DNA from 4 places in the Janthinobacterium sp. SUN176 genome. Region 3 is predicted to be linked to each of the others. Evidence: predicted binding sites of a transcription regulator. Region 3 holds the regulator's gene; each other region holds the start of a gene.
What was found. Region 3 encodes sigma-54, which starts transcription at its own class of promoters, with help from an activator protein. Its sites were predicted from a motif close to TGGCANGNAANCTGCTTT; they were not measured.
Positions count from the first base shown of each region.

Region 1: a site for sigma-54 is predicted at 2,127-2,144, ahead of pedF (cytochrome c-550 PedF). Genes of this name have one in related genera too.
Region 2: a site for sigma-54 is predicted at 3,530-3,547, ahead of O3299_RS06635 (circularly permuted type 2 ATP-grasp protein). Genes of this name have one in related genera too.
Region 4: a site for sigma-54 is predicted at 4,617-4,634, ahead of prpB (methylisocitrate lyase). Genes of this name have one in related genera too.

Region 1 is NZ_JAPWIA010000009.1:13,787-21,614, forward strand. Features, by position in the region: gene O3299_RS27940 (TonB-dependent receptor) at 1-687, shown strand, start outside; gene O3299_RS27945 (ABC transporter substrate-binding protein) at 747-1,580, opposite strand; gene pedF (cytochrome c-550 PedF) at 1,606-2,091, opposite strand; gene rtcA (RNA 3'-terminal phosphate cyclase) at 2,222-3,241, opposite strand; gene O3299_RS27960 (RtcB family protein) at 3,258-4,493, opposite strand; gene O3299_RS27965 (RNA-binding protein) at 4,766-6,337, opposite strand; gene rtcR (RNA repair transcriptional activator RtcR) at 6,544-7,828, shown strand, end outside.
Region 2 is NZ_JAPWIA010000001.1:1,492,022-1,499,849, reverse strand. Features, by position in the region: gene O3299_RS06650 (TonB-dependent siderophore receptor) at 1-1,254, shown strand, start outside; gene O3299_RS06645 (hypothetical protein) at 1,353-2,228, shown strand; gene O3299_RS06640 (sensor histidine kinase KdpD) at 2,297-3,454, shown strand; gene O3299_RS06635 (circularly permuted type 2 ATP-grasp protein) at 3,583-5,037, shown strand; gene O3299_RS06630 (alpha-E domain-containing protein) at 5,031-5,975, shown strand; gene O3299_RS06625 (transglutaminase family protein) at 5,975-6,784, shown strand; gene O3299_RS06620 (peptidase) at 6,876-7,754, shown strand.
Region 3 is NZ_JAPWIA010000004.1:93,050-100,877, forward strand. Features, by position in the region: gene O3299_RS23265 (monovalent cation:proton antiporter family protein) at 1-321, opposite strand, end outside; gene O3299_RS23270 (SIS domain-containing protein) at 406-1,440, shown strand; gene O3299_RS23275 (HAD family hydrolase) at 1,440-1,973, shown strand; gene lptC (LPS export ABC transporter periplasmic protein LptC) at 2,016-2,627, shown strand; gene lptA (lipopolysaccharide transport periplasmic protein LptA) at 2,653-3,234, shown strand; gene lptB (LPS export ABC transporter ATP-binding protein) at 3,234-3,989, shown strand; gene O3299_RS23295 (RNA polymerase factor sigma-54) at 3,994-5,472, shown strand; gene hpf (ribosome hibernation-promoting factor, HPF/YfiA family) at 5,542-5,904, shown strand; gene O3299_RS23305 (enoyl-CoA hydratase/isomerase family protein) at 6,033-7,118, shown strand; gene rapZ (RNase adapter RapZ) at 7,119-7,828, opposite strand, start outside.
Region 4 is NZ_JAPWIA010000001.1:2,263,449-2,271,276, forward strand. Features, by position in the region: gene acnD (Fe/S-dependent 2-methylisocitrate dehydratase AcnD) at 1-2,419, opposite strand, end outside; gene prpC (2-methylcitrate synthase) at 2,431-3,585, opposite strand; gene prpB (methylisocitrate lyase) at 3,667-4,554, opposite strand; gene O3299_RS10200 (hypothetical protein) at 4,919-5,167, opposite strand; gene O3299_RS10205 (hypothetical protein) at 5,290-5,526, opposite strand; gene O3299_RS10210 (MBL fold metallo-hydrolase) at 5,714-6,571, shown strand; gene O3299_RS10215 (hypothetical protein) at 6,711-7,061, shown strand; gene O3299_RS10220 (hypothetical protein) at 7,214-7,828, shown strand, end outside.

The DNA.
Region 1 (7,828 bases), on a different contig from region 3:
GAAGCGCCCACCCTAAATGAACTGTTTTACTCGGGCACGGGCGGCGGCTTCAATTTCAACTTGAAGCCGGCCACCAGCACCAACCTGGAAGCGGGTGTCAAGGCCAGGATCGCCAACAACACGCACGTGAATGCGGCCTTGTTCCAGATCAAGACCAACGACGAACTAGTGGTCGACAAGTCCAGCGGCGGGCGCACCAGCTATCGCAATGGGGGTAAAACCTTGCGCCAGGGCATGGAAGTGTCGCTGGATTCGAACCTGCCATATGGCTTCACGACAAAAGTGGCGCTCACCAGCCTGCACGCCGTGTATGACCAGGCATTTGGCGGCGTGCGCGAAGGCAGCCGCTTGCCGGGCGTACCCAGCGCTAACCTATTCGCTGAACTGGCCTGGAAAGACACGCTCGACCGTTTTGGCGCAGCGCTGGAAAGCGTGGCCAGCAGCCAGGTCTACGCGGAAGACAGCAACATCGAAAAACCGGCGCCCGGCTACACGGTATTCAATGCGCGCGTCAACGCCAGGCAAAACGTGGGCAATTGGCGCTTCAAGGAGTTTGCCCGCCTGAACAACCTGTTCGACAAGACCTACGTGGGTTCCGTCATCGTCGGCGACAGCAACAAGCGCTACTATGAAGCGGCGCCGGGACGTAATTGGTTGCTGGGCGTTAGCGCCCAATATAGTTTCTAAAACTAAAAAGCCCGCGCCTCTTCCGATGCGCGGGCTTTTTTGTCATTCAACATGGCCTGCTATGGCCGTGCTTCCTTCACCCCATATTTCTCGAAGATGGCTTTCAATTCGCCGCTGGCCGCCATTTCGTTCATGGCTGCCTGCAGCAACTTGCCCACGTCGAGCTGCTGGCGGCTGACGGCCAGGCCCACCGCCCAGCCCGCACGCGGCAGGCGGGCGAACGCCACTTCGCTCATGGGGAAAGCGGGATCGCTTTTCAGTACCGATTCGATTTCCGAACGGTTGGCCAGCACGGCGTCGAGCTTGCCCGCCTGCAATTGCTGCAAGGCTTCGGCTGCCGTATCGAAGATGCGCACGTCGTCGCGGTACTTGCCATTGTCTTCGCCCAGCATCAGCATGGCCGCGATCGACACCTTTTCCACGCCGATGCGCTTGCCGGCCAGCGAGGCGACGCCATCGAATTGCGGCACGGCTTGCGCACTGCGCGCCAGGCGCACGGTTTCCACGTAGTATGGCGCGAAGATCTCGACCTTGTCGTTGTCCGCCATCAACTTCTTGTCGACCGGCACATGCAACATCACATCGGCGGGGCCATAACCGAGGTAATGCCCCTTCCACACCATATTGCGCAAATCGTCGTTGAGGTTTTCGCCGGCGGGAAATGGCAGCAAGCTCAGTTTCAGCCCCAGCTTTTTCGCCAGCGCTTCGGCAATATCGATATCGATGCCCGTACCCTTGTCAGAAAACGGCGCGAATTCGTTGTACACAGCCACTTTCAGGCTGCCCGACTGCTGCACCTTTTGCCAGTCGGCGCGCGCCGGCGCGGCGGCGCATAGCGCCAGGCAAGCGAGCGAGATCATCGCGCGCGCGCCCCGGAATTGAATTGAACGCATGGGACTCCTTCGTGATCAGTTCGACTTAATTCGACTCGCGGCGCGTTTCCAGATAGGTCTTGATGGCCCACATGGCTTCCTGGTTGAACACGCCTTCGAACGGCGGCATGTACACGGCGCCATTGCGCACTTTACCGTGGCGGATGGTGGTCAGGTAGTAATTGTCCGTTTCCTTGTAGCACGCCTGTTTCTTTGTCTCATTCTTGATACCGAAGCAATCACGGTCCAGCTGGCGCAAGTCGGGCGCGATGCCGCCGGAGATGGCTTCGATGCCGTGGCAACGGGCGCAATTCTGGTTGTAGGCCGATGTGCCTACCGTCAAGGCCAGTTTGTTGCCCCGATACGGGTTTTGCTCGAGCCACTTGTCGCCCACCTTGGGCAAGCCCGTGGTATCGACACCTTGCGGCGTGACATTGCCGTGCGCATAGGCATGCGGCAAGGTCAGCAGGGAAGTGAGGGCAACGGCGCCGGCGGCGGCCACGCCGAGCAGGGTACGAATGGAATAGGTCATGCTGGTCTCCTTGGTTTTTTAGTCAATACCAAAGAAGAGCAAATGCCATGCCATGCACATATGCCCCACATCCGGCCGGCCATGTATCAATTTGGAACAGCTGCAACACGTAGTTGTGTCAGCGCGCGCCTCAGGCGGCGGCCACCGTGCAGATGCTGCCGCGCGCCTGCTGCTCGAAAGTGATACGCACGGGCAAAAATCGGGCAATCACCTCCGCATTCGTCAGCGCATGCTGCGACACCTTGTTGCAGCTGAAGGTACCGCCGCCCGCCAGCGCCATGGGCAGCAAGAGCTGGTCGGCCAGATGCTCGCCGACGGCCGCGTCCGTCTTGAGATAGGCGCGCACCTCGTTCAACAGGCGCTTGGCCACGGACTCGGCCAGCAAGGACTTTTCGCCGAACGAAGTAAACACTTCCGTGACATGCTCATGCTCCAGGGTCAGCAGCAGGACGTTGCCCGGCCCCTGCTCCGCCGGCAAGCCGACGAGGCGCAGCTGCTTGCCGCTCCAGCCCATACCGCTGGCGACACGCTCGAGCTCGCGCTGCGCCACCTGCACATGCACGCCCGCCACCACGCTTTCCGCATACCCCGCCTTCCGTTCACCGCGCTGCAGCAGTTGAATCGGCTGCAAGCGCCGGCACGGTTGCACGGTGGCCGTCACCTCGCCGCCGCCCGCAGGATGAAAGCCGTAGCGTTGCAGCGCGATCTCCACCTCGGCGCCCATCTGCTGCAGGATGCGGCCATACGCGCGCTGCAAAAAATGCACGGGCGGCGCCATGGCATTGTGCGTGCCGCCAGTGATGCGCACGGTGGATGGCCCATCCGCATGCAGCAGAGCCGGCAGCAAGGTTTGCAGCACCAGGGTGCAGCTGCCGGCGCTGCCGATGGCAAAGCGGTAATCGCCGCCGCGCAGGGGGCCGGGCACGAATTCCAGACTCGACGCGCGCAGCGCCACCGGCGTCGTGCGCGCCCCGCAAATGGCGGTTGCCGCCTGCACGGCCAGCAGATGCTGGCGCAGCAAGCCGGGCTTTTCCCGCCCCGCGCGAATGTTAATCAGGCGAAACGGTTGCCCCGTGATCATCGACAGGCTCAGCGCCGAACGTAAAATCTGTCCGCCGCCTTCGCCTTGCGCTCCATCTATTTCTATCATCTCTATTTTCTCTCTCTTATCCTTTGACGCAGACGACCTGCTTCAAGATATGCACGACATCGACCAGCTCGCGCTGCGCCAGCATCACCGCATCGATATCCTTGTAAGCCATCGGGATTTCATCGATCACGTTTTCATCCTTGCGGCATTCCACGCCTTGCGTGGCGCGGATCTGGTCATCCAGGTTGAAACGCCGCTTCGCTTCCGTGCGGCTCATCGTGCGTCCCGCGCCGTGGCTGCAGCTATGGAAACTCTCGGCATTGCCCTTGCCGCGCACGATAAAACTCTTCGCACCCATGGAGCCGGGAATGATCCCCAGTTCACCCGCGCGGGCCGACACGGCGCCTTTGCGCGTGATCAATACATCCTTACCGAAGTGGTGCTCCTTCTGCACATAGTTATGGTGGCAGTTGACGGCCTCCACGTGCGTCTGGAACGGTTTATGGATGACCGTGCGCACGGCGGCGATCAAGTTCTGCATCATCACTTCGCGGTTGTTGCGGGCGAAACGCTGGGCCCAGCCCACCGCTTCCACGTAATCGTCGTAATGCTGCGTTCCCTCGGCCAGGTAAGCCAAATCCTGGTCGGGCAGGTTGATGAAGTGGGTGCGCATATCCTGCTTGGCCAGTTCGATGAAATGGGTGCCGATGGCATTGCCCACGCCGCGCGAACCGGAATGCAGCATGAACCATACGGAACCCTGCTCGTCGAGGCACACTTCGACGAAATGGTTGCCGCTACCCAAGGTTCCCAGGTGGCGGTAATTGTTCGTATTTTTCAGCTTTGGCGTTTTCAGGCAAATCGCATCGAATTCATCCTTCAATTGCAGCCACGCCGCATCGACCACCGATGGCGGCGTATGCCAGGAACCTTCATCGCGGCCGCGGTGGCCGCGCGTCTTCGGCGACATCCCGTGCGGAATGGCGCGTTCGATGGCGCTGCGCAGCGGTCCCAGGTTATCGGGCAGATCGTTCGCCGTCAGCGTGGTTTTCGCCGCCATCATGCCGCAACCGATATCCACGCCCACGGCCGCCGGAATCACGGCGCCCAGGGTGGGAATCACGCTGCCGATGGTCGAGCCCTTACCCAGGTGGACGTCGGGCATGACGGCGATATGCTTGTAAATGAACGGCAGGGTCGCCGTGTTGCGCAATTGTTTTTTAGCCGCTTCTTCGACAGGCACGCCACGCGTCCACATTTTCACTGGACGGCTGCCTTCGGTATGCAGGACTTCGTATTCTTCGTTTTTCATCGCTATTCTCTTCTTCTATTGTATAGGGGGTGATGACCAGGGTTGGTGAAACAGTTGCCGACGTATCGGCCCAGGATGTAGTTCCACCGGCATTCATCAGTACGACAACCCGACAAGGGGGGACAGGATTTCTGGCAGACGCACTGCGCCTGCCAGGCCGGTTTGACGCGGCTGATCGATGTAATCCTGTCGGCATTCGGGGTACTACGGCGCATGACAAGCGTGGACAGGACGTCTTTTATGTAGTCCTGTCCGCATTCATGCGCTTTGCTTCAACAAGCTGGTGCCGCGATATCGATGGCGGCGATTTCTCCCACCCAGTGGGCGGGGTCCAGCCGGCCGGCGGCAAAGGCGGCGATGATCTTGAAGACGTCGTCGGAAAAACCGCCGATATTCAGAATATCCTCGCGCTCCATCGCCTGCGTGGTGGCATGCGGCGAAATATCGATGCACACCAGTTTTGCTTGCGGATTGCGCTGCTTGAAGACATTCCACTGTCCCATCGTCGCCGTGGCGCCGCTGCGTTTGGCGTCGATCCACGATTCGTTATCGGACACATAGATCACCAGGTCGGCCAGCTCCTTCCTGCTGTTCATGCGCAGCAGCGGCGCGCTGCAATTGGTACCGCCGCCACCGATGGCCGCCAGCCTGGCCGCGTTGCTCATCACGCTATCATCCGCGCCGAGTCCGCACTGCACCACGCTGTGCTCGAACGGCAGCACCATGGCATCCGGATTCTTGCGCAACATGGCCGCCGCCACCAGCGCCGCCACATCGATGCAGCGCACGCTGGACGTGGCGCTGACGCGAAAACCACTGACGGGCGAGGACATCGAACCGGAAACATCGGGGCACACCACCACCTTGCCAGCGATCTGCGGCACGTTCAGCAGCGATATTTCGAGCGCCTGTTCCAGCGCTTCGCGCACGATGGCCGGCACATGCTCGCCGGCCGCCATGCAAGCCGACATCAGCTGGTACGGAAACACCCGTGCCCGGCCAATCGCCTCGGGATCGCGCAGCTTGGCGGCGATCAGCTCCGGCATGCCGGCTATCGCATACACGCCGTGGCGGCCAAAGGTATTCAGATTCATGCGCACCATCTGCCAGCTGCCCTGGCGGGCGATCTGCGCCCAATCCTGTGCGCTCAAGGGCAGCGCCGTCAGCATCTGGAAGGGCACGTCCGGTATCGTTTGCGCTGGATCAAGCTTGTAAGCTTCGAACGCGGCCAGCGCCGGCGGCAAGGCCGCGGCATCGTACGGCTTGCCGATCAGCCAGGCGAAGAAGGCCGCGCGCCACGCTTCCTGCGGTTTCGGATGCACCATCTTGACCACGTCGGCCAGCGATGGCGCATTGCCCACGGCCGCGGCCAGCAATGCTTGTTCCGACGCGCCGTTCAGCCATGCCTGCACCAGCTTTTTCGGACGCGATCCCAGCGACTTGCGGCCCACTGCCCCCGAGCGCATGATTTGCACGAAGTTACGCAGCATCTTGCCGTTGTTAATCACACGCTGAAAGGCCGGCGCACATTCCGCGGCGCCCTGCCCCGCCAGCATGGCCACCAGCAAGGCCGGCATGTCTTTCATGTAGCCCCGTTCGCGGCAGTACACGGCCGTCTGCGCAATGAAGGCCGGCTCGACCGCCTGGCACAGCTCGCGTACTTTCGCCAGTTGCGCTTCGGCGCCGGCATAAAACGTCGCATTCAGGCAACCGGTGGCCGCGTACTGCGCCAGCTGATGCCGGGGCGTCAGCGCGTAAGCGGATGCGCCTTCGGCATTGCGTGCCAGCGCCGCTGGCATGGTTGCTGTCTGTTGCGCGCTCTGGAATAACTGGGCGTTGGCCATTTTTCGTCCCTCTCTGCTCTCTACGTTTATCTCGTTGGTATCTCCTCTATTGCAAGCGCTGTGCCAGCTTTCAATATTTCCTCAAAAATTCCCATAACTCATTGATTTTATTAAATAATATTTAAATACAAGCTGTTCACTGAAAATATCCCTGTCACTGCAATTTGGAATACAATTATCTTTTCAGATAAATTTTTATCCCAGATATGCAAGCAAAACGCACCGTCGTCATCGGTTTTCTCGGTACGCAGCTCGACAATGGCAGGGGAGCGGCACGCTGGGAAAAGTGGCGTCCCAGCATCGCCCTGACCCAGCACGAAGACAAGATCATCGACCGCTTCGAGTTGCTGTACGCGGGCAGCCAGTTCGACAACCTGGTACGCCAGGTGTCGCAGGATATTGCCAGCGTCTCGCCTGAAACCAGGCTGATCTCCCATGAACTGCCCATCAGCGATGCCTGGGACTTCGAGAATGTGTATGGTGCGCTCTATGATTTTGCCAATAGCTACCCCTTCGATCCGGACAAGGAAGACTATTGGATCCACATCACCACCGGCAGCCACGTGGTGCAGATATGTATGTTCCTGATGACGGAAGCGCGCTATTTTCCCGGCCGTCTCGTGCAAACGTCGCCGCCGAAGCGCCAGGCCACCGGCAATCCCGGCAGCTACGCATTGATCGACCTCGATCTGTCGCGCTACGACCAGATTGCCCAGCGTTTTACGCGCGAGCAGGCCGAAGGCGTGGCCTTCCTGAAGTCCGGCATCGCCACGCGCAATGCGAAATTCAATGGCATGATCGATGAAATCGAGCGCGTCGCCATCAAATCGAAAGCTCCCATGCTGCTGATGGGACCTACCGGTGCCGGCAAATCCTTCCTCGCGCGCCGCGTGTATGAACTGAAAAAATCGCGCCACCAGATCGATGGCAAATTCATCGACCTCAATTGCGCCACCCTGCATGGCGATGGCGCAGCCTCCACCTTGTTCGGCCATATCAAGGGTTCCTTCACAGGCGCAGGCTCGGATCGGCCCGGCTTGCTGCGCAGCGCGCACAAGGGCTTGTTGTTTCTCGATGAAATCGGCGAACTGGGGCTCGACGAGCAGGCCATGCTATTGAAAGCGATCGAGGAAAAACGCTTTTTCCCCGTCGGTGCGGACACCGAGGTGCAAAGCGACTTCCAGCTGATCGCCGGCACCAACCGGGACCTGGGCAAAGAAGTGATGGCCGGCCGCTTCCGCGAAGACCTGTATGCGCGCATCAACCTGTGGACATACGAATTGCCGGGCCTGGCGCAGCGACCGGAAGACATCGAACCGAACCTGGAATACCTGCTGACACAATACAGCGCGGAAACGGGCGAACGCGTGCGCTTCAACAAGGAGGCACACGAACGTTTCATGCGTTTCGCCACCCTACCCACCTCGGCATGGAAGGGTAATTTCCGCGATTTATCCGCCGCTGTCACGCGCCTGGCCACCCTGTCGGAAG
Region 2 (7,828 bases), on a different contig from region 3:
CTGGCCAAGGATGTCGTGGCCTGGGCCGCATTTGGCTCCCGCTCGACCAAGGAAGCCAACAGCCTGGCCGAGCCGACGTTGACTTCGATCAATGGCGACGCCACGGTGTCACGCTTCGACAATGCCCGCAAGCAAGAAATCCGCACGGGCGAACTGGGCATTCGCGGCAAGCTCGTTACGGGCGCCGTCAAGCACACCCTGGTGGCCAGCTGGTCCGGGCACTGGAATGAAGCGAAGAACGCGTTTGCGATCGGCGACAAGTTTGCCACCAACATTTACGCCCCGGTCGACGTGACGGCGCCGCCGGCGCCCTACACGGGCGGCATCATGAGCGACCCGCGCATCACCCAGAAAACCATCCTCAACAGCTACGCCCTGGCCGACACCATGGCCTTCCTCGACGACAAGCTGCTGCTGACCGTGGGTGCGCGCCGCCAGCAGATCAAGGATGCCGCTTACGACTACAACACCTCGGCGCCGCAAGGCAAGGCCTATGACGAGAGCGCCACGACGCCCGTGGCGGGCATCGTCTTCAAGGCCAGCAAGGACGTGTCGCTGTACGCCAACTACATCGAGGCGCTGGTCAAGGGACCGACGGCCACGGGAACGTATCTGGAAAACGGCCAGCAGGTCAATGTTGAGAACATGGGCGAGGTGTTTGCGCCGTATAAATCGAAGCAGAAGGAAATCGGCGTCAAGTATGACGGCGGCAAGCTGGGCATGAGCGCGGCCCTGTTCACGACAAGCAAGCCTTTGCTGGCCGTGCTCGGCAAGCGGGCCGAACTTGATGGCGAGCAACGCAACCGCGGCCTGGAATTGTCGATTTTCGGCACGCCGATGCAGGGCGTGCGCCTGCTGGGTGGCTTGACCTGGCTCGATGCAAAGCTCAGCAATACCGGCGTGGCCGCCAACAATGGCAAGAAACCCATCGGCGCACCGGAAACGCAGATGAGTGTGGGCGGCGAATGGGACGTGCCCGGCGCGCCAGGCCTGACCCTGAACGCCCGCACCATCTACACCTCGACGCAATACGCTGACCTGGCCAACACCCGGCAACTGCCATCGTGGACCCGCCTCGACATCGGCGCGCGCTACCTGACGCAAGTGGCAGGCCGTGACGTGACCTTGCGCGCCCGCGTGGACAACGTGACGGACCGCAATTACTGGTCGTCGGCCGTGTCGTCCTTCAATATCGGCTCGCTGGTGCTGGCCGCGCCGCGCACCGTGGTCGTGTCGGCCAGCGTGGCGTTTTAAAGACCGCGCGCCTGTCGCACGATGAAAAGCTGCCTTCGGGCAGCTTTTTTTCATGTGTGCGCCTGTGCCGCAAGGCGCGCTTCGGCGACAATGCCGACATGAAACGACTCCCTGCCCTGCTGCTGTTGCTTTGCCTGTCCCTGCCGGCCGCTGCCCAAAAACAAGCCGCCTGCCCGTACGCCGCCTGGAAAAGCGGCTTCAAGGGCGATGCGCTGGCGCAAGCCACGTGCCTGCTGCGTCCCGTCAAGCTGTATGCGCGCCTGGGCGACAGCGCGCCGCTGCCGGACTTTCTGGCCGCCCGCATCGGCCAGCGCGCGGGCATCGCCCCGGCCCGCCTGCGCGCCTGGCTGGCGGAACAGGGCATCGCCGAGGCGGACGTGGGCGGCGCCGTCGATGCGCCCCTGTCGCGCGCCGTGGGCCGGCTGGCCGCGCCGATGGCGCGCTATTTCGTCATCCACGACACCAGCTACCCGAATTTCTTGTTAGAAACCATTCCCGACCACATCAACGACGCGAGCTGGGATTTCAACGACTTCAGCTTGCGCAATCCGGCGCTGGGCGGCGGTCCGAAAGGCCATGTCTACGTGAACCGCCTGGGCGGTTCCTTGCAGGTGCGCGATTTCGGCACGGCCAGCTTTGCCAGCAAGCTGGAAAAGGACAAGCCGTCGCTGACGGGCCTGTTCCTGCACGTGGAACTGGTGCAACCGCGCAACTCCGTGCCCGGCGGCGGCAAGGGCAACGATGGCCTGGCGCCCGATCCCGGCTTTACGCCTGCGCAATACGACCGCCTGGCCCTGCTGTATATCGCCGCCAGCGTGCGCAAGGGAACGTGGCTGATTCCCGCCTTCCACGCCGTGCTCGATACAGGGTTTGCGAATGGTCATGATGACCCACAGAACTTTTCGCTGACCGAGTGGTCAGCCTCGCTTTCCCGCCTGTATGCGGCCTTGCGCCAGGCCGATACTGGACAATAAAGCGTTTCCCCGCCGGCTGATTAGGCGCATACTATTGCAAGCATAGTCACTGCGGTCAGGGAGGCCAGGTGAGCATCAGCACGGATCAGCACGTGGGTCGCCAGGCCGGCGCGCACCAGCCATTGCAGCGCGCGCAGCGCATCTTCGCCATGCGCGACGCCGTCCTCGAGGCTTGGGAACAGCGCGTGCGCGCCAGCGTGCGCGGCGCAGACCAGCTGCTCACGCCCATACTCATCAATACCTTGCCGGCCTTTTTCGACAACCTGGCCGAAGCCCTCACCCCCGGCCACCCGCGCGACAACGCCGCCAGCAACAGCAACGTGCCCGCCGTGCATGGCAACGAACGGGCGCGCATGACCAATTACGGCCCGGAACAGGTGATCCAGGAGTACCAGATCTTCCGCGACTGCTTCGCCGCCACTGCGCATGAGTCCGGCATCACCCTGCGCAGCAAGGATTGGCAAGTGATCAACAAGTCGATCGACGTGGGCATCCGCGAATCGATACGCGAATTTACCAGCATGCATGAAAGCTTCCGGCGCCGCGTCGCGGCCGGCCTGTCGCACGACATGCGCAATCCCTTGGCCGTCATCAGCACGAGCGCCCAGCTGTTGTTCAGGCCAACCGACCCGGAGCGGGTAGTATTGCTGGCGCACAAGATTGTCGAGCACAGCAAGCGGCTCGACAGCATGATCGAGGAATTGCTCGATGGCCTCAGCTACCACCAGGGCCAGCAACTGCCGCTGGTGCTGAGCCAATTCGACGTGCTGCCGCTGGTACACGCCGTGGCCGGCCAGGTCAACTTGCAGCGGCCGGACAAATGCCGGGTCAGCGGGCAAGCGGTCACCGGCTGGTGGTGCGAGAACTCGCTGCGGCGGGCGCTGGAAAACCTGCTCGGCAATGCCCTCAAGTATGGCGACGACACGCCCATCAGCGTGCACGTGGAAGCGGTCCACGAACGCCTGATCGTCACCGTCCACAATGGCGGCCAGGCCATCGCGCCGGAACAGGCCGCCCGCATCTTCGACTACTTGCGCCGCGAAAACGACAACCCCGCGCCAGGCTGGGGCATCGGCCTGCCCTTCGTGCAAAGCGTGGCCGAAAGCCACGGCGGCAGCATCGCCGTCGACAGCGCGTCCGAAACGGGCACCAGCTTCATCTTCGACGTGCCCGTCGATTGCCGCCCCTTCGTCCCGTCCGCCGACGTCCCCAAGAGTGGCGCCTAGCGCACCGAGTTGGTGCAAGGAATGGCGTGACGCCACAAAAGTGGTCATATTTACACCTGTTCACGTCCGCCCTGTTGGCACGCTTCCTGCTGAGCTATACCCAGACACGGCTCAAGGGAAATCACAACATGGCAAATTTTTTCAATGAAATGACTGCAAATGAAGTGGGTACGGACAGCAAGGTACGTGAACACTATCGTGAATTCAGCAATTGGCTGGAACAGCAATCGCCCGAGACCATCGCCCGCAAGCGGGCCGAAGCCGACCTCACGTTCCGCCGGGTCGGCATCACGTTCGCCGTGTATGGCGACGATGCCGGCACGGAACGCCTGATTCCGTTCGACACCATCCCCCGCATCATCCCCGCCGCCGAATGGGCGCAGATGCAGACGGGCCTGGTGCAGCGCGTGCAAGCCTTGAACATGTTCATCCATGATATTTATCATGAACAAAACATCATCAAGGCGGGCATTATTCCCGCCGAGCAAATCTACAAGAATGCCCAGTACCGCCCGGAAATGCAGGGTATATCCGTCGCTTCCGACATCTACGCCCACATCGCGGGCGTCGATATCGTGCGCGCCGGCCAGGGCGAATTCTATGTACTGGAAGACAATTTGCGCGTGCCCTCCGGCGTGTCCTACATGCTGGAAGACCGCAAGATGATGATGCGGCTGTTCCCGGAACTGTTCGCCCGCAACCGCATCGCCCCCGTCGACCATTATCCGGACATGCTGCTCGACAACCTGCGTTCCGTCGCGCCCATGGGCGTGGACGACCCGACCGTCGTCGTCATGACGCCCGGCATGTACAACTCCGCCTACTTCGAACACGCCTTCCTGGCCCAACAAATGGGCGTGGAACTGGTCGAAGGCAAGGATTTGTTTGTCAACGATAATTCCGTGTACATGCGCACGACGCGGGGCCCGAAGAGGGTCGACGTCATCTACCGCCGCGTGGACGACGACTTCCTCGACCCGCTGGCCTTCCGCTCGGACTCGTCGCTGGGCGTGCCGGGCCTGCTGTCCGTGTACCGCGCGGGACGCGTGACCCTGGCGAACGCCATCGGCACGGGCGTGGCCGACGACAAGTCCATCTATCCTTTTGTGCCCGACATGATCAAGTTTTACTTGTCGCAGGAACCGATATTGAACAACGTGCCCACGTACCAATGCCGCAAACCGGCCGATTTGTCCTACGTGCTGGCGAATTTGCCCAAACTCGTGGTGAAGGAAGTGCATGGCGCGGGCGGCTACGGCATGCTGGTGGGGCCGGCGTCCAGCCTGGCGCAACTCGAGGATTTCCGCCAGCGCCTGCTGGCCAATCCGGGCGGCTACATTGCCCAGCCGACACTTGCCCTGTCCGCCTGCCCCACGTATGTCGAGGCCGGCATTGCGCCGCGCCACATCGATTTGCGCCCGTTCGTGCTGTCCGGCAAGACAATTTCCATGGTGCCGGGCGGCCTGACCCGCGTGGCCCTCGGCGAAGGCTCGCTGGTGGTCAATTCCTCGCAAGGGGGCGGCACCAAGGATACCTGGGTATTGGAAGCCACATCCGCTTTTGCAGGAGAAAAAACATGCTGAGCCGCACCGCCGATCATTTGTTCTGGATGGCCCGCTACACGGAGCGGGCGGAAAACACGGCGCGCATGCTGGACGTCAACATGCAGACGTCGATGCTGCCCCAGTCCGAGCAGGACGCGGAACAGGGCTGGCGCGCCACCCTGGGTATTTCCGAGCTGCAAAGCGCGTACGACCACAAATATGGCCGCTTCCACACGCGCGACGTGCTCGACTTCATGGTGCGCGACCCGAACAACCCGTCTTCCATCCTCGCCTGCCTGACGGGCGCGCGCGAAAACGCCCGCGCCGTGCGTGGCACCTTGACGACGGAAGTGTGGGAAATCCAGAACGCCACCTGGCTCGACATGCAAAAGCGCCTGAAGAGCAATCTGCTGGAAACGGACCCCAGCCAGTTCTTCGAATGGGTGAAATACCGCTCGCACCTGTCGCGCGGCGTGACCCTGGGCACCATGCTCAAGGATGAAGCCATCCACTTCATCCGCCTGGGCACCTTCCTGGAGCGGGCCGACAACACGGCGCGCATCCTCGACGTGAAGTTCCACGGCGCGCGCGACACGTCGAAAGACATCACCCAGCGCGATTTCTACTACTGGGCGGCCCTGCTGCGCTCCGTTTCCGGCTTCGAGATATACCGCAAGGTCTACCGCGACGTGATCACGCCGGCACGGGTGGCGGAATTGCTGATGCTGCGCGGCGACATGCCCAGGTCGCTCTTGGCCTGCATGGATGACGTGGTGGAAAACCTGAAACATATCCGCAACGACGTGTCCGCCGATACGGAGCGTTTCGCCGGCAAATTGCATGCGGAGCTGAAATTCGGCCATATCGACGACATCATGAAGGCGGGCTTGCACCATACATTGACGGAATTTCTGGAAAACATCTATGACCTGGGCAACCGGGTCAGCCGCGACTTCCTCGTTCCCTTGGCGGCCTGATGCAGCTCACCATCCGCCACGAAACCCATTACGCCTATAGTGCGCCGCTGGCCTACACCATCCAGCAGCTGCACCTGACGCCGCGTATCGAGCCGCAGCAGCGCGCCCTGTCCTGGCATATCTCCACGCCGGGCCAGTGCCACGCCTACACGGATGCCTACGGCAATCTGTCGCACATGCTGACGATTAACGGCAGCCATCAGTCGCTGAGCCTGGTGGCGCACGGCGTGGTGGAAACCATCTACCCGCACAAGGGACGGCTGAACCTGGTCGATACCCTGTCGCCGCTATTGTTTACCATGCCGACGCCGCTGACCCAGGCCAACCCCGCCATCCTCGAGCTGACGGCCGCCAGCCTGCCGGACCGGCGCGTGACGGCCGGCACGGGCCATCTGCTGCGCCTGGCCGAGCACATCGTCGGCAAGGTCGCGTATGAAAGCGGCGCCACCATGGTCACCACCACGGCCGGCGACGCCCTGGCCCTGGGGCGCGGCGTGTGCCAGGACCACGCCCATCTGTTCCTGGCGTGCTGCCACGCCTGGGGCATCCCGGCCCGTTACGTGTCCGGCTATATCGATCCGGGCACGACGGGCCACGCGGCCAGCCATGCCTGGGTCGACGCCTGGGCGGAAGACACGGATTTCGCGGGCTGGGTCAGCATCGACGTCACGCATGCGCGGCTGATGACGGATGCGTATTGCCGCCTGGCCATCGGACGCGACTACGATTCGGCCGCGCCCGTGCGGGGCGTGCGCCAGGGTGGCGGCACGGAAACATTACGAGTCGATGTGCAGATCGTGCCCGTGTAAACGGGCAGGAATGAGGCTGGCCGGGCCTTGCAGGCGGTAGGCCGGGCCCGGCTGGTGTAAAATGCTTCCCCTTTTGATTTGATTTACGACGATGACTTATTGCATAGGCATGCGCCTGAACGAAGGCCTGGTCTTCCTGTCCGACTCCCGCACCAACGCCGGCGTGGACCAGGTGGGCACCTTCCGCAAGATGAGCGTGTTCGAAAACCCGGGCGACCGCATGCTGGTCTTGATGACGGCCGGCAACTTGTCGATCTCGCAGGCGATCCGCCAGATCGTGTCCGAACACGTGGATGCGGACGGGCGCAGCATCTGGAACGTGGCCAGCATGTACGACGCGGCCCGCATCGTGGGTGAAGCCGTGCGCACCGTGCACCTGCGCGAAGCGAAGGCGCTGGCCGACTGCGGCATCGATTTCAATGTCAGCATCATTCTCGGGGGCCAGATAGGCGCCGAGCGCTGCCGCTTGTTCCAGGTGTATTCGGCCGGCAATTTCATCGAATCGCACGATGAAAACACGTATTTCCAGATCGGCGAAGCGAAATACGGCAAGCCCATCATCGACCGGGTCATCAACCCGTTCACGCGCCTGGACGAGGCGGCCAAGTGCGCGCTCATTTCCATGGATTCCACTTTGCGCTCGAACATTTCCGTCGGCTTGCCGCTGGACTTGCTCGTCTACGAGACGGGCAGCCTGGCCGTCACGCGCTTCGTCACCATCGATGAAAAGAACCAGTATTTCCGCATGATCCGCGATACGTGGGGCGAACAATTGAAACATGTGTTCGAAGGCATCGTCGACCCCGTGTGGAATGCGGCGCCGGAGACCACCACGAATGTGCTGTCGTCCACCAACATGCAAAGCAAGCCCGTGCGCGTGGCCATCCCCGAGCACGTGAGCCGCGGCGGCCTGACCGTGGCGCCCCTGCAATCCCTGGCGCAGCAGTTCAACGACGACAAGCAGCATTGACCGTTGACAGGCCCGCTGCGCGGGGCGCTGGACAAGTCGCTTTCCGCGTGCTTTTATGGCAATATGGGTTGACA
Region 3 (7,828 bases):
GACAAACCAGCCGAAGACGACGGTGGCGATGATGGTGGTGACCACCTGCGCCATGCCGAGGCCGAAGACGATGCGCCGCATGGCGAGGAACTTGGGTAGAGAAAATTCTAGCCCGATGGAAAACATCAGGAAGACGACGCCGAACTCGGCCAGGGTGTGGCTGGCCTCGTTTTCCGCCGCCAGGCCCAGTGCGTGGGGGCCGATGACGATGCCGACGGCCAGGTAGCCCAGCATGGGCGGCAAATGCAACATTCTGAAAGCGACCACGCCCAGCACGGCGCTGCCGAGTAACATCAGGGTCAGTTCAAGCGAGGAAAACATGGGTTGCCCGGTACGGTCAATGGAAATCGTTGTTTGTTGTGACTGGCAAGTTTTTTGCTTTCCTAATTCGTTTATACTTTGGGCATGAGTGTAACCCATGAAAAAACAATGCTGAAAGCTTTTGATCGAATTGACATGCAAGCGACGACCGAGCGCGCTGTCGCGCTGGCCCGCACCACCTTGCAGATCGAGTCCGACGCCATCGTTGCGCTGCATGCGCGCCTGGCCACGGACGACAGCGTCGGCCGCGCCGTGGCGATGTTGCTGCAATGCAAGGGACGAGTCGTCGTCTCCGGCATCGGCAAGTCCGGTCACATCGCGCGCAAGATTGCCGCCACCCTCGCTTCCACCGGCACGCCGGCCCTGTTCGTGCATCCGGCCGAAGCGGCCCATGGCGACCTGGGCATGGTCACCTCGGACGATGCTTTTATTGCCATATCGTACTCCGGCGAATCATCGGAACTGATGGCCATCATGCCCGTCGTCAAGCGCATGGGCGGCGTGCTGATTTCCATGACGGGCAAGCCGAATTCGAGCCTGGCCCAGCTGGCCGACGTGCACCTGGATATTTCTGTTGAGAAAGAAGCCTGTCCGCTGAACCTGGCGCCGACGGCCAGCACCACCGTCACCCTGGCCCTGGGCGACGCGATCGCCGTGGCCTTGCTCGACTTGCGCGGCTTCAAGGAAGAAGATTTCGCCCGCTCGCATCCGGGCGGCGCCCTGGGCCGCCGTTTGCTCACGCACGTGCATGACGTCATGCGCAGCGGCGAACGCGTACCCAAGGTGCCCGTGGACGCTTCCTTGCTGCAGGCGCTGGAGGAAATGACGAAGAAAGGCATGGGCATGACGGCCGTCGTCGACGCGGACAACCGCCCCGTGGGCGTGTTTACGGATGGCGATCTGCGCCGCATGTTCGAGCGCGTGCAGGATTTCACGCAAGTGGCGATCCGCGACGTCATGCATGCGCAGCCGCGCAGCATCGCGCCCGAACGCCTGGCCGTCGATGCCGTGGCCGTGATGGAGCAGTTCCGCATCAACCAGATGCTGGTCGTCGATGCCGACGGCAAGCTGGTGGGCGCGCTGCATATCCATGATCTGACGCAAGCGAAGGTGATCTGATGGACAGCGTGGCGGACAACCTGGCGCGGGCGGCCAAGGTCAAACTGATGATCTTTGACGTCGATGGCGTGCTCACCGACGGCAGTCTGCATTTCGGCCCGGACGGCGAGATGATGAAAACGTTTAATGTGTATGATGGCCTGGGCATCAAGCTGCTGCAGGAATCGGGCGTGCAGACGGCCATCATCAGCGCGCGCCGCTCGGCCATCACGGCGCGCCGCGCGCAAGACCTGGGCATTACCCATGTGCACCAGGGCGGTCACGACAAGCTGACGCCGTTTCGTGAATTGCTGGCGCTGACGGGCTTGACGGAAGAGCAATGCGGCTATATCGGCGACGACGTCATCGACGCGCCCATCCTGAAGCGCGTGGGCTTTGCCGTCAGCGTGCCGGGCGGGCGTCCGGAGGCGCAGGGCCTGGCCCACCATGTGACGCAGGCCGGCGGCGGCCGCGGCGCGGTGCGCGAGATCTGCGAATTCCTGCTGCGCGCCCAGGACAACTATGCGCGCGTCATGGCGCCGTTCCTGGAGTGAGGCGCGCCGCCTCGCCAGTGACCTTTGAAAGAGTGAAGCCCTATGCGTAAGCCAGGAGGCGCCCATCGCTGGCGCATGATTTTTACCGTGCTGGGCGCGGTTGTCGTCGCGCTGGGCAGCTTTTGGCTGCTCGAGGTGATGAACAAGAATGGCCAGGACATCACGGCCAGCAAGCATCTGGATGAACCCGACTATTTCATCACCAATTTCAGCATGGTGCGCATGGACTTGACGGGCAAGCCCAGCTATATCGTGTCGGGCACCAAGCTCACGCATTATCCGCTGGACGATTCGTCCGATATCGACCAGCCCTTCGTGCGCAAGCTCACGCCAGGCATGCCGCCGATGAACATGAATGCGGAATTGGCGCATATCGACCAGGACAATACCCGGCTGCAACTGCACCGCAAGGTCGTGATCGACCGCGTGGCCAGTCCGAAGGCGCAGAACCTGACGGTCAAGACGGAAGCGCTGACGGTGTTCCCGGACGAGGAAAGAATGGAAACGGACGTGCCTGTCGATATCCTGACGGGCGCCTCGCGCATCAATGGCGTCGGCATGAAGGCGAATAACGCCACCGGCGTGGTGGAAGTGCAGAATGCGCTGCGCATGGTCCTCCCGCCGAAACCGCGCCCGGCCGCGGCGGCAAAATGACAGAATGAAACAAGGAAACCATACTATGAAGAACATCTTGCTGTTGACCGTATTTTCGCTGGCCATCATGGGCGCGGCGCATGCCGAGAAGGCCGATTCCGAGAAGGAAGCCGTCATCACGGCACGCAGCGGCCACGTCGATGACGTCAAGCAGGTGCGCACCCTGACGGGCGACGTCGTGCTGGTCAAGGGTACCCTGACCATGAAGGCGGGCCGGGCCCTGATCACGGAAGACCCGCAAGGCTACCAGTTCATCACCTTCTGGGCCGATCCCGGCAAGCTTGCGACCTTCCGCCAGAAGCGTGATGGCGCGGGCGACCTGTGGGTCGAAGGCGAAGCGGAGCGCGTGGAATACGACAACAAGACGGAAGTGGTGAAACTGTTTTCCAGAGCCAAGCTGACGCGCCTGGAAGGCGCGAAAGTCACCGATGTGGCCAATGGCGCTTTCATCTCGTATGACAGCCGCAAGGAAGAATTTGCGATGGAAAATTCCAACAGCGGCACCAGCACCGCCGATGGCGGCAGCGTGCGCATGGTGATCCAGCCGAAGACCAAGGCGCCGGCAGCGGAGAAAGCGCCGGCCACGCCCGCGCCAGGAAAGAAATAATGGAAAATACACGTTGCGGCAGCACCCTGATCGTTCGCGGGCTGCAAAAAACCTATGGCAAGCGGCAAGTCGTGCATGATGTTTCGCTGCAAGTCGAATGCGGCGAAGTGGTGGGCTTGCTGGGCCCGAACGGCGCCGGCAAGACCACCTCGTTCTACATGATCGTCGGCCTGGTGCCGTCCGATGGTGGCAGCATCGATATCAGCGGCGTGGATATCTCCAGCCTGCCGATCCACCGCCGTGCGCAGATGGGCCTGTCCTACCTGCCGCAGGAAGCGTCCGTTTTCCGCAAGCTGACGGTGGAAGACAATATCCGCGCCGTGCTGGAAATCCAGACCGTCGAAGGCCGTCCGCTGACGAAGGCCGAGATCGAGGAGCGGCTGGATAAATTGCTGGCCGACTTGCAGATTGAAAAGCTGCGCGAGAACCAGGCGCTGTCCCTGTCCGGTGGCGAACGCCGCCGCGTGGAAATCGCCCGCGCGCTGGCCACCGATCCCCGTTTCGTGCTGCTCGACGAGCCGTTCGCCGGCGTCGATCCGATCGCCGTGATCGAGATCCAGCGCATCGTGCGTTTCTTGAAGGAGCGCAATATCGGCGTGCTGATTACCGATCATAATGTGCGTGAGACGCTGGGTATTTGCGACCGCGCCTACATCATCAACCAGGGCTCGGTGCTGGCGTCGGGACGCCCCGACGACATCATTGCGAACGAGTCGGTACGCCGGGTCTATCTGGGCGAACACTTCCGCATGTAAGCCAATGAAACAATCATTGCAGCTGCGCACTTCGCAGCACCTGGCACTGACGCCGCAGTTGCAGCAATCGATACGCCTGTTGCAATTGTCTACCCTGGAATTGCACCAGGAACTCGAGCAATTGCTGACGGACAATCCCTTGCTCGAACGCCTCGATGATCCGCTCGACCGCTCGCTGCGCCTGCTGTCCGACGGGGCCTTGAGCTCCACGGCCGCACCGGCCGAAGCGCCGCCCCAGCCGCCAGGCCAGGAGGCGCCCGCAGCGCCGGCCGAAGCGGAAGCGTTTGACGGCGAGGGGGGCGACAGCCCGGCCGCCGCGGATGGCGGCGACAGCGACTGGAGTGAGGCGAGCCGGGGCAAGGCGCCCGACGACGAAGATTCGCGTCCGCAATTGGAGGCCCATCACTGCACTCTGCGCGAACACCTGATGGAGCAGATGCGCGTGACGGTGCTCGAATTGCGCGACCGCGCGCTGGTCGAGCTGATCATCGACGCGCTCGACGACAATGGCTACCTGGAAGAGTCGCTCGACGACATCCTGGCGCGCCTGCCGGAAGAGCTGGAAATCGACGCCGACGAGATGCGCACGGCCTTGTCGCTGCTGCAAAGTTTCGATCCGCCGGGCGTGGGCGCGCGCAACGCGTCCGAATGCCTGGCCCTGCAAATCAAGCGCTTGCCACACATCGCCATGGTGACGCGGCGCATGGCCCTCGTCATCGTGGAAAAGCACCTGGCCTGGTTTGCCCAGCGCGATTTCAACAAGCTGAAAAAAGCCCTCGATTGCGACGATGAAGACTTGCGCGAAGCGCAGACGGTGATTCGCCAGTGCAATCCGCATCCGGGCGCCGTGTTCGCCTCGGACGTGTCCGATTACGTGGTGCCCGACGTCGTCGTCAAGCGCGCGCGCAATGGCTGGCAAGTGACCTTGAACAACGACGTCATGCCGCGCCTGCGCGTCAACGCCATGTACGCCAACTTGCTCAAGCAGGGCAAGGGGGAGGGCGCCATGGGCGCACAGTTGCAGGAAGCCAAGTGGCTGATCAAGAATATGCGCCAGCGCTTCGACACGATCCTGCGCGTGGCGCAGGCGATAGTAGAAAGACAAAAGAACTTTTTCTCGCATGGGGCCGTTGCCATGCGCCCCCTTGTGCTCCGTGAAATAGCTGATACACTGGGTTTACACGAGAGTACTATCTCGCGGGTAACAACTCAAAAGTACATGCTGACCCCGCACGGCATGTTCGAGTTGAAATATTTCTTTGGTAGCCACGTCGCCACCGAAGCGGGGGGCGAAGCGTCATCGACGGCGATACGGGCATTGATCGTGCAACTGACAGGAGCAGAAGACCCTAAAAATCCTTTATCCGACAGTAAGATTGCGGACATGCTGGGGGAACAAGGCATGGTGATTGCGCGACGTACTGTTGCCAAATACCGGGAAGCATTAAAAATTCCGCCAGTGAGCCTGCGTAAGTGTTTGTAAGTTTTTTTCGGTTCCTCTGCGGGCCGGATAGGATGGACCGCACGAACCCGATCATCTTTAGGAGTGTGTATGAATCTCACCATCAGCGGACATCATCTCGAAGTGACACCAGCCATCCGTGAATACGTACAAACGAAGCTGGAGCGCGTGAAACGTCATTTCGATCAAGTCATCGATATCGCCGTGATTCTGACCGTGGATAACCTCAAAGAGAAAGAAAAACGTCAAAAGGCTGAAGTCAACCTGCGTTTGAGCGGCAAGACTGTCTATGTGGAAAGCTTGGCGCACGACCTGTACGCCGCGATCGATACGCTGATCGACAAGCTCGATAGGCAAGTGATGAAATACAAAACCAAAGTGCAAGGGCACGGTAAAGAGGCGATCAAGCATCTGCCAGACAACTCCGAGGAAGAAGCCGTCGTCGCCGTCTAAGGCCACCCGCTTCCAGCAGTTGTGATCAACTAAGGGCGCACATTGCGCCCTTTTTTGCGCCCAGCGGAACGCAATGTTCCCCGCGCAGGCATTAGAATATTCGCACTTTCACTTCTTTCCTGCCTGCCATGAGCGACTTCGTCCAGACTTCCATCCGCAACCGCACCGGGCACATCGTGCTCGACCGTCCGAAAGCCTTGAATTCCCTGTCGCTGGAGATGGTGCGCGCCCTGAGCGCGGCCCTGCTGGCCTGGCGCGACGATCCGCAGGTGGACGCCGTCGTGATCCGCTCCAGCAGCGACAAAGCCCTGTGCGCCGGCGGCGACATCCGTTTCTTTTACGATGCGGGTCTGGCCACGCCGCAAGGCGGCAGCGCCCTGCTGGAAGATTTCTTTACGGAAGAATATGCTTTAAATCATTTAATTCATTTCTACCCGAAACCGTATATCGCCGTGATGGATGGCGTGGTGATGGGCGGCGGCATGGGCGTGGCGCAAGCCGGGCCAGGCAACCGCTTGCGCATCGTGACGGGCCGCACGCGCATGGCCATGCCGGAAGTCAATATCGGCCTGTTCCCGGACGTGGGCGGCAGTTATTTCCTGTCCCGCCTGGCCGGCCAGCTGGGCCTGTACCTGGGCTTGACGGGCTTGACGATCAACGCGGCCGACGCCCTGTACACGGGCCTGGCCGATGTCTACCTGCCCGAAGCGCAGATGGGGGCGCTGCTGGACCTGTTTGAATCGACGCCGGGCGAGGCCTTGCCTGTGGCCATCAAGGCGCTGGCGGCGCCATTCCAGGCCGAGGCGGGGGTATCCCCCCTGGCCACGGCGCGCGCGGCGCTGGACCGCCATTTCAGCGCCGGCTCCGTTGCGGCCATCATGGCCTCGCTGGCGCAGGACGACAGTGCGTTCGCCGCCAAGGCGCTGGCGGCCATGCGCTTGCGTTCGCCCTTGATGATGTCGGTGACCCTGGAATTGCTGCAGCGGGGCGCCCACCTGGGCGTGGCCGATTGCCTGCGCCTGGAGCGCACGGTGGTACGCCATAATTTCGAACATGGCGAAGTGCTCGAGGGCGTGCGCGCGCTGGTGGTCGACAAGGACAATGCCCCTCGCTGGAACCCCGCCAGCCTGGACGAAGTCGACGCGGCCATGGTGGCGCGCTTCTTTGCCCCCGTCTGGCCGGCCGCTGCGCATCCGCTGCGCCACCTCGATTAACTAGCTGCGCTCGCGGTGGCGCAGTACCACGCGCTCGTTGGGGCCGAAATATTGCGCCAGCCGCTCCGCCATGTACACGGAGCGGTGCTGGCCGCCCGTGCAACCGAGGGCCACCGTCAGGTAGCTGCGGTTGTCGGACTTGAATGATGGCAACCATTTCTCGATGAAGGCGCGGATGTCGGCCAGCAGTTCCAGCGCGCTGGGCTGCGCGTCGAGGAAGGCGATCACGGGCGCGTCGCGTCCGTCGAGGGGGCGCAAGGCGAGGTCGTAATAGGGATTCGGCAAGGCCCGCACGTCGAAGACGAAATCGGCGTCCAGCGGCACGCCCAGCTTGAAGGCGAACGATTCGAAGAACAGGGTCAGCGGCGCGCGTTCGGAGGCGACGATATCCTTGATCCAGGCACGCAGCTTGTTGGCGCTCAGTTCCGACGTGTCGATCACATGGCCCAGCTGTTCGATGGTCGACAGGCGTTCGCGCTCTTCCGAAATGCACTCGATCAGGGTGCGGCGGCTGGCCGGATTCTGGTTCGGACGCAATTCGTGCGACAGCGGATGGCTGCGCCGCGTTTCCGAGAAGCGCGCCACCAGCGAATGCGTGGTGGCTGTCAGGAACATGACCTTGACGTCGTGCCCCTGGTCGCGCAGCAGGGCCACATTGTGCGGCAGGCTGGTCAGCGACTCGGCGCTGCGCGCATCGACGGCGACGGCCA
Region 4 (7,828 bases), on a different contig from region 3:
CGACGACGTCATAGGTTTCGCTGCCGTCCAGGCCCAGGGTCTTGCGGTTCACGCCAGCCAAAAATTCCAGCGGCAAGACGCCCATGCCCACCAGGTTGGTGCGGTGGATGCGTTCGAAACCTTCGGCCACGATGGCTTCCACGCCGGCCAGGCGCACGCCCTTGGCGGCCCAGTCGCGCGAGGAGCCCTGGCCATAGTCGGCACCGGCGATGATGATCAATGGCTGCTTGCGCTCCATATACACCTCGATGGCTTCCCACATGCGCGAGATTTTTCCTTCCGGCTCGATGCGCGTGAGCGAACCCGCTTTCACTTTGCCATCCTCGATGACCATCTCGTTCTTCAGGGTCGGGTTGGCAAACGTGGCGCGCTGCGCCGTCAGATGGTCGCCCCGGTGCGTGGCGTAAGAGTTGAAGTCTTCCTCGGGCAAGCCCATCTTCGCCAGGTATTCGCCGGCCGCACTATCGAGCATGATGGCGTTCGACGGCGACAGGTGGTCGGTGGTGATGTTGTCGCCCAGGACGGCCAGCGGACGCATGCCTTTCAAGGGACGCGCGCCAGCCAGCGCGCCTTCCCAGTACGGCGGACGGCGGATGTATGTCGTCTGCGGACGCCAGTCGTACAGAGGGCTGACCTTGATGCCGTCGTCCGCCTGCGCGGCGAACATCGGAATGTACACCTTGCGGAACTGCTCCGGCTTGACGCTGGAAGCGACGATGGCGTCGATTTCCTCGTCCGACGGCCAGATATCCTTGAGCAGAATCGGCTTGCCATCCGCATCATGGCCCAGCACATCCTTCTCGATATCGAAGCGGATGGTGCCGGCGATCGCGTAAGCCACCACCAGCGGCGGCGAGGCGAGGAACGCCTGTTTCGCGTACGGGTGGATGCGGCCGTCGAAGTTGCGGTTGCCCGACAAGACGGCCGTGGCGTACAGGTCGCGCGACACCACTTCATCCTGGATCACGGGGTCGAGCGCGCCCGACATGCCGTTGCACGAGGTGCAGGCAAATGCCACCACACCGAAGCCCAGTTGCTCCAGCTCCGGCATCAGGCCCGCTTCCTGCAGATACAGTTCCACGGTTTTCGAGCCGGGCGCCAGCGACGATTTCACCCACGGCTTGCGGGTCAGGCCCAGGCGGTTCGCATTGCGCGCGATCAAACCGGCGGCGATCATGTTGCGCGGGTTGTTCGTGTTGGTGCAGCTGGTGATGGCCGCGATGATGACGGCGCCGTCCGGCATCTTGCCCGGTTCGTTTTCCACCACGCCGGAAATCCCGCGCGCGGCCAGCTCCGACGTCGGCACGCGGTTGTGCGGATTCGACGGACCGGCGATATTGCGCACGACGGACGACAGGTCGAAGCTCAAGACGCGCTCGTACTGCGCGTCCACCAGGCTGTCGGCCCACAGGCCCGTCTCTTTGGCGTACAGCTCCACCAGTTTCACCAGTTCGTCGTCGCGGCCCGTCAGTTTCAAATACTTGATGGTTTGCGCGTCGATGTAGAACATGGCGGCCGTGGCGCCGAACTCCGGCGCCATGTTGGAAATCGTGGCGCGGTCGCCCAGGGTCAGGTGCGCAGCGCCTTCGCCAAAGAATTCCAGGTAGGACGAAACGACCTTCTGCTTGCGCAAGAATTCCGTCAGCGCCAGCACCGTGTCGGTGGCCGTGATGCCCGGCTGCGGTTTACCCGTCAGCTTGACGCCGATGATGTCCGGCAGGCGCATCCACGAGGCGCGGCCCAGCATCACGCTTTCCGCTTCCAGGCCGCCCACGCCGATGGCGATCACGCCCAGCGCATCGACCATCGGCGTGTGCGAATCCGTGCCCACCAGCGTATCGGGATAGGCTACACCATTTTGCACCTGGATCACGGGCGACATGCGCTCAAGATTGATCTGGTGCAAGATGCCGTTGCCCGGCGGAATCACATCGACGTTCTTGAAGGCCTTCTTGGTCCAGTCGATGAAGTCGAAACGGTCTTCGTTGCGGCGGTCTTCGATGGCGCGGTTCTTGGCGAAGGCGTCGGGGTCGAAACCGCCGCATTCGACGGCCAGCGAGTGGTCGACCACCAGCTGCGTCGGCACGACGGGGTTGACGAGGGCCGGGTCGCCGCCCTGGGCCGCGATGGCGTCGCGCAAGCCCGCCAGGTCGACCAGGGCCGTCTGGCCCAGGATGTCATGGCAGACGACGCGCGCGGGGAACCATGGGAAGTCCAGGTCGCGGCGGCGTTCGATGAATTGGCTCAGCGAAGCGTTCAAGGTCGCCGGGTCGCAGCGGCGCACGAGGTTTTCCGCCAGCACGCGCGAGGTGTAGGGCAAGGTGGCGTAGGCGCCTGGCTGGATCGCATCGACGGCGGCACGCGTGTCGAAGTAGTCTAGCTGGGTGCCCGGCAAGGATTTGCGGTGCAAGGTGTTCATGTTGGTGCTCATTATTTGCGGTCCTTGATCGGCACGAATTCCAGGTCTTCCGGCCCCACGTAGTTGGCGCTCGGGCGGATGATCTTGTTGTCGATGCGCTGTTCGATGATGTGGGCAGCCCAGCCCGACGTGCGCGAGATGACGAACAGCGGCGTAAACATCGCCGTCGGCACGCCCATCATGTGGTACGACACGGCCGAGAACCAGTCCAGGTTCGGGAACATGTTCTTGATTTCCCACATGACCGTTTCCAGGCGCTCGGCGATGTCAAACATCTTGGTGGAACCGGCTTCCTGCGACAGCGAACGGGCCACTTCCTTGATGACTTTATTGCGCGGGTCCGAAATCGTGTAGACGGGGTGGCCGAAGCCGATCACCACTTCCTTGTTGGCCACGCGTTCGCGGATGTCCGCTTCCGCTTCATCGGCGTTGTCGTAGCGTTTCTGGATATCCAGCGCCACTTCATTCGCGCCGCCGTGTTTCGGGCCGCGCAGCGCGCCGATGGCGCCCGTGATGGCCGAGTGGATGTCCGATCCCGTGCCGGCGATGACCCGGCTGGTGAAGGTCGAGGCGTTGAATTCGTGTTCCGCGTACAGGATCAGCGACGTGTGCATGGCTTTTTCCCACGACGCCGACGGTTTTTCGCCATGCAGCAGGTGCAGGAAGTGGCCGCCGATCGAGTCGTCGTCCGTTTCCACTTCGATGCGCTTGCCGTTATGGCTGTAGTGGTACCAGTACAGCAGCATGGAGCCGAACGACGCCATCAGGCGGTCGGCGATGTCGCGCGCGCCCGGCGCGTTATGGTCGTCCTTTTCCGGCAGTGTGCAGCCCAGCACGGACACGCCCGTGCGCATCACGTCCATCGGGTGAGCGGCGGCCGGCAGCGCTTCCAGCGCCAGTTTCACTGCCGACGGCAAGCCGCGCAGGGATTTCAACTTGGCCTTGTAGCCTTTCAGTTCAGCGGCTGTCGGCAGTTTGCCGTGCACCAGCAGGTAGGCGATTTCCTCGAACTCGCAGCTGTCGGCCACGTCCAGGATGTCATAGCCGCGGTAGTGCAAATCGTTGCCGGTCTTGCCGACCGAGCACAGCGCCGTATTGCCGGCGGTGACGCCGGACAGGGCGACGGATTTTTTAGGCTTGAAAGTGGCGACTTGCGGTGCGTTCATTGATTTCTCCAAAAATTGACTAGTCTCGGTTGCGTCACTGCGGGGCCGGCATGCGGCCCCTGCTTCTTTACTTTTCTTTACTTATTTCTTTTGCGCGGCGAACAGCGCATCGAGCTTTTGCTCGAAATCGTGGTAATTGATCGATTCATACAGCTCCATGCGCGTCTGCATGGTGTCGACGACGTTCTTTTGCGTGCCGTCGCGACGCAGCGCCTGGTAGACGTTTTCCGCCGCCTTGTTCATGGCGCGGAAGGCCGACAGCGGATACAGGGCCAGGCCCACGTGGGCGCTGCGCAGTTCGTCCAGGGTGAACAGCGGCGTGGAGCCGAATTCCGTGATGTTGGCCAAAATCGGCACGTTGACGGCCTTGGCGAACGTGGCGTACATGTCCAGGTCCGTGATGGCTTCCGGGAAGATCATGTCGGCGCCCGCTTCGACGCAGGCGACGGCGCGTTCCAGCGCCGCTTCCAGGCCATCGACGGCCAGCGCATCGGTGCGCGCCATGATGACGAAGTTCGGGTCCGTACGCGCGTCGACGGCCGCCTTGATGCGGTCGACCATTTCTTCCTTGCTCACGATTTCCTTGCCCGGACGGTGACCGCAGCGCTTGGCGCCCACCTGGTCTTCGATGTGCAGGCCGGCCGCGCCGAACTTGATCATCGATTTCACCGTGCGCGCCACGTTGAAGGCGGACGAACCGAAGCCCGTGTCGGCGTCGACCAGCAGCGGCAGGTCGCACACGTCGGTGATGCGGCGGATGTCGGTCAGCACGTCGTCCAGGCTGGAAATACCCAGGTCGGGCAAGCCCAGCGAGCCGGCCGCGACGCCGCCGCCGGACAGGTAGATGGCTTTATAGCCGGCGCGCTTGGCCAGCAAGGCGTGGTTGGCGTTGATGGCGCCGACGACTTGCAACGGGGATTCTTCCTGGACGGCCTTGCGGAATGCGGCACCTGCGGAGTATTGAGTCATGTGTTCACCTTATGGGTTTCGGATGGTCCCGAATGTTTCACGGAGTGGCTATGAGCATCAGTATTGCAAATGCCGTGCCAGGCCGGCGCGGCGCGGCGAACAACACGTGACGGCAGAGTGAAAACAGGCGACAAGGTGCCAGCCAGCGCTGCTCCGGGGCTGTCACGCCAGGGAACAACGATGTCACGTTTGTCCCGTGCGATGTTTCATTATCGTTTCACAATTTCATTTTGAAACATAACATTGAAACATGCAACAATGCTGGATGAAAAGATGGGGGCAGGCACACGCGCCGCCGGCAGCGCGCAAAAAAACAGCCGGCGGATGCCGGCTGCGGGAGCACGATGACTGAAAGAGTAGAGAACTAGGCCAGCCGCACCAGCGGGTTGGCGATGATGTTGTCGATCTGGCGCACGGCTTCTTCGCAGGCGGCGGCAATGGCGCCCTCCTCGTCGTCGCGTACGAATTGCATGGTCGAGCCTTCGAATACTTCCAGGCCTTCGGCCGTGGCGCGCTCGATGTCGCAACTGGCCGACCATTTGCCGTCGGTGGTGGGCACGGCCAAGGGAACGATTTCCCAGCCTTTATAGTGAATTTTAGAACTGCTATCCATGGGTGCCTCCTTCGTGACTGACTCAATAGTGGAAATCGTAGCATGAAGCGCGGCTGGCAGCGACGTGTTTCACGCGCCAGCCGTAGTCAGGCTCACTTTCGGGCTAAACGATTTACGCTGGCTCAAGGGCGCAGCAGATTATCGACTTCCGTCCTGGCCACTTGCAGGCCCGCCGTGCAAGCCGTTTCGGGGGCCGCGTAGCCGCCCAGGGTGCGGCTGCGCGTGATCGCCTGCGCTTCCGGCTCGCCTTCGCGCTGCAGGAGGTAGGTAAAATCCCATAAATCGTCGTTATCCTTTTGCGGGGTCACGGAAATCGTAAAACCGCGGTACTGTTCGCTGCGTGCAGTGATATCGTTCATGAATTCCTCCTTGGAAGAATGAGGTTACCATGCTGCAAGCGCCGGGGTGCGCACGGCTGTGACGGCCGCATGCCTAATCCCTTATCTGTTTTTCGCATGTTAAATGTGAATTTACAACATTTTTTTAGCGAACTCTGGCGATATAATGCCATTCCCTGTCCGCCCATTGCCCTCCCTTGCCGCCGTGATGACTCCACAAATCCAAGCTTTCTTCGACCCCGCCACCGCCACCGTCACCTATATCGTGTATGAGGCCGATGGGCGGGACTGCGCCATCATCGATTCCGTGCTCGACTACGATCCCAAGGCGGGCCGCACATCCACCGCCTCGGCCGACAAGGTGATCGCCTTCGTGCGCGAACATGGCTTGCAGTGCCGCTGGCTGCTGGAAACCCATGCGCATGCGGACCACCTGTCTGCCGCGCCCTACCTGCAGCAGCAGCTGGGCGGCGACGTGGCCATCGGTGCCGCCATCCAGACGGTGCAGCAGGCCTTCGCCGCCGTCTACCACCAGGGTGCGGCCAAGGCCGACGGCTCGCAGTTCGACCAGCTGTTCGCGCCCGACCAGGTATTCCATATCGGCGCATTGGAAGTGCGCGCGCTGCACGTGCCCGGCCACACGCCGGCCGACCTGGCGTACCAGATCGGCGACGCCGTGTTTGTCGGCGACACCCTGTTCATGCCGGACGTGGGCTCGGCCCGCTGCGACTTTCCCGGCGGCTCCGCTGCGCTGCTGTACCGCTCCGCGCAGCGCCTGCTGTCGCTGCCGCCGCAGACCCGGCTGTTCATGTGCCACGACTACCCGCCCAACGGCCGCGAGGCGCACTGGGAAGTGACGGTGGCCGAACAGCGCGCCGGCAACATTCACTTGCGCGACGGCATCACGGAAGAACAATTCGTGGCCATGCGCACCAGCCGCGACGCCACCCTGGACATGCCGACATTGATCCTGCCCGCCATCCAGGTCAACATCAACGCGGGCAAGCTGCCCGAGCCGGAAGACAATGGCGTGCGCTACCTCAAAATACCGCTGAACGCGATCTGATTTCCCCGGCATTCCCCGCCCGCCGCGCTTCCTTTCTTGACACCACGCAAGTCCCACCTCAGGCAATCCGCATACAGTGCAGATTGCCTGAATTCGCTTGGGCGCCGCTTTTCATCTTTAACGTTGACGGAGCGCCCGCATGTCGCCCGACCCTACGCTAGCTGGCAATTGCATCCTGCTCACCAAAGCCGAAGGCACGACCTTGTTCAGCCATGCGCTGCTCCAGGCCGTCACACGCCTGCCCCGTCCCGGCATCGTCATCTTCGTGCATGGCGTCAATTCCGACGGCGAATGGTATGAGCAGACCGAACAAGGGCTGTGCGCCGGCCTGAATGCGCGTCTGAAGCGCCGCGACGAGGACCTGGCGATCCCGGGCCCGGCGGCCGGACAGATGCAGGCCGCCACCTACGCGCGCGAATTGACGGATGACGGCTTCCTCAATCCCAAGCGCAACGCCACTACCTTCCGGCATCCACCAACTTTGCGCTGAGGACTGACGGTGCATAAGTTCATTGCCACGCCGCGCCGCGCCAGCGACTGGCCTGGGCCCTCGCCACATTTCTCTTCGTCATTTTCCTGGCATGTTGGTCCATCTGGTCGGGCTATGCCGGTCACCAGCATGTCCATTCACCTGGAGACTTCATGAAACAGTTCCTCGCGCTGCCCATGCTGGCCGCCTTCTCCATGTTTGCGCTATTGACGGCCTGCGCCACGCAACCTGCGCCGAAAGAAGAAAGCCTCCCAACAACCACGGCTCACGTTCCCTTCCGGGCACAAGTCGTGGGCCTGCAGTGGCTTAATCCGCTGCAGCGGCTCGACTATCCCACCGAGTGGCAGCTGCTCTGGACGCTCGGCCTGGCCAAACCCAACAAGAATGACGATATGGTCAGGACGGATCCCAGGGGTTTCAGCACCTTGCAGGCCGTCGCCCCCATTGCCCACGATATCGATGGCACGGAAACGTTCAAGGGCTATCACTATAAATATGTGCGGAAATTAACCAGCCTATTTCATGACATTTACTACTCCAGCCCCACCTACTTTTATCGAGTCTATCCCAAAGATCAAAAACAGAACTGGCGCGAACTGGCAGGCATCCACGTCGAATATGCCCTGCCTGCGGGCAAGTTGGATCCAGAAGAGGCAAGAAACACTACACGCGAACGTATTATCGACACCTTCAGCATCGGCAATGTCAATTTCCCCACCCTCTGGACCCGCGCCACCCCACCCGACGTGCGCATCACCCTGGGCGGC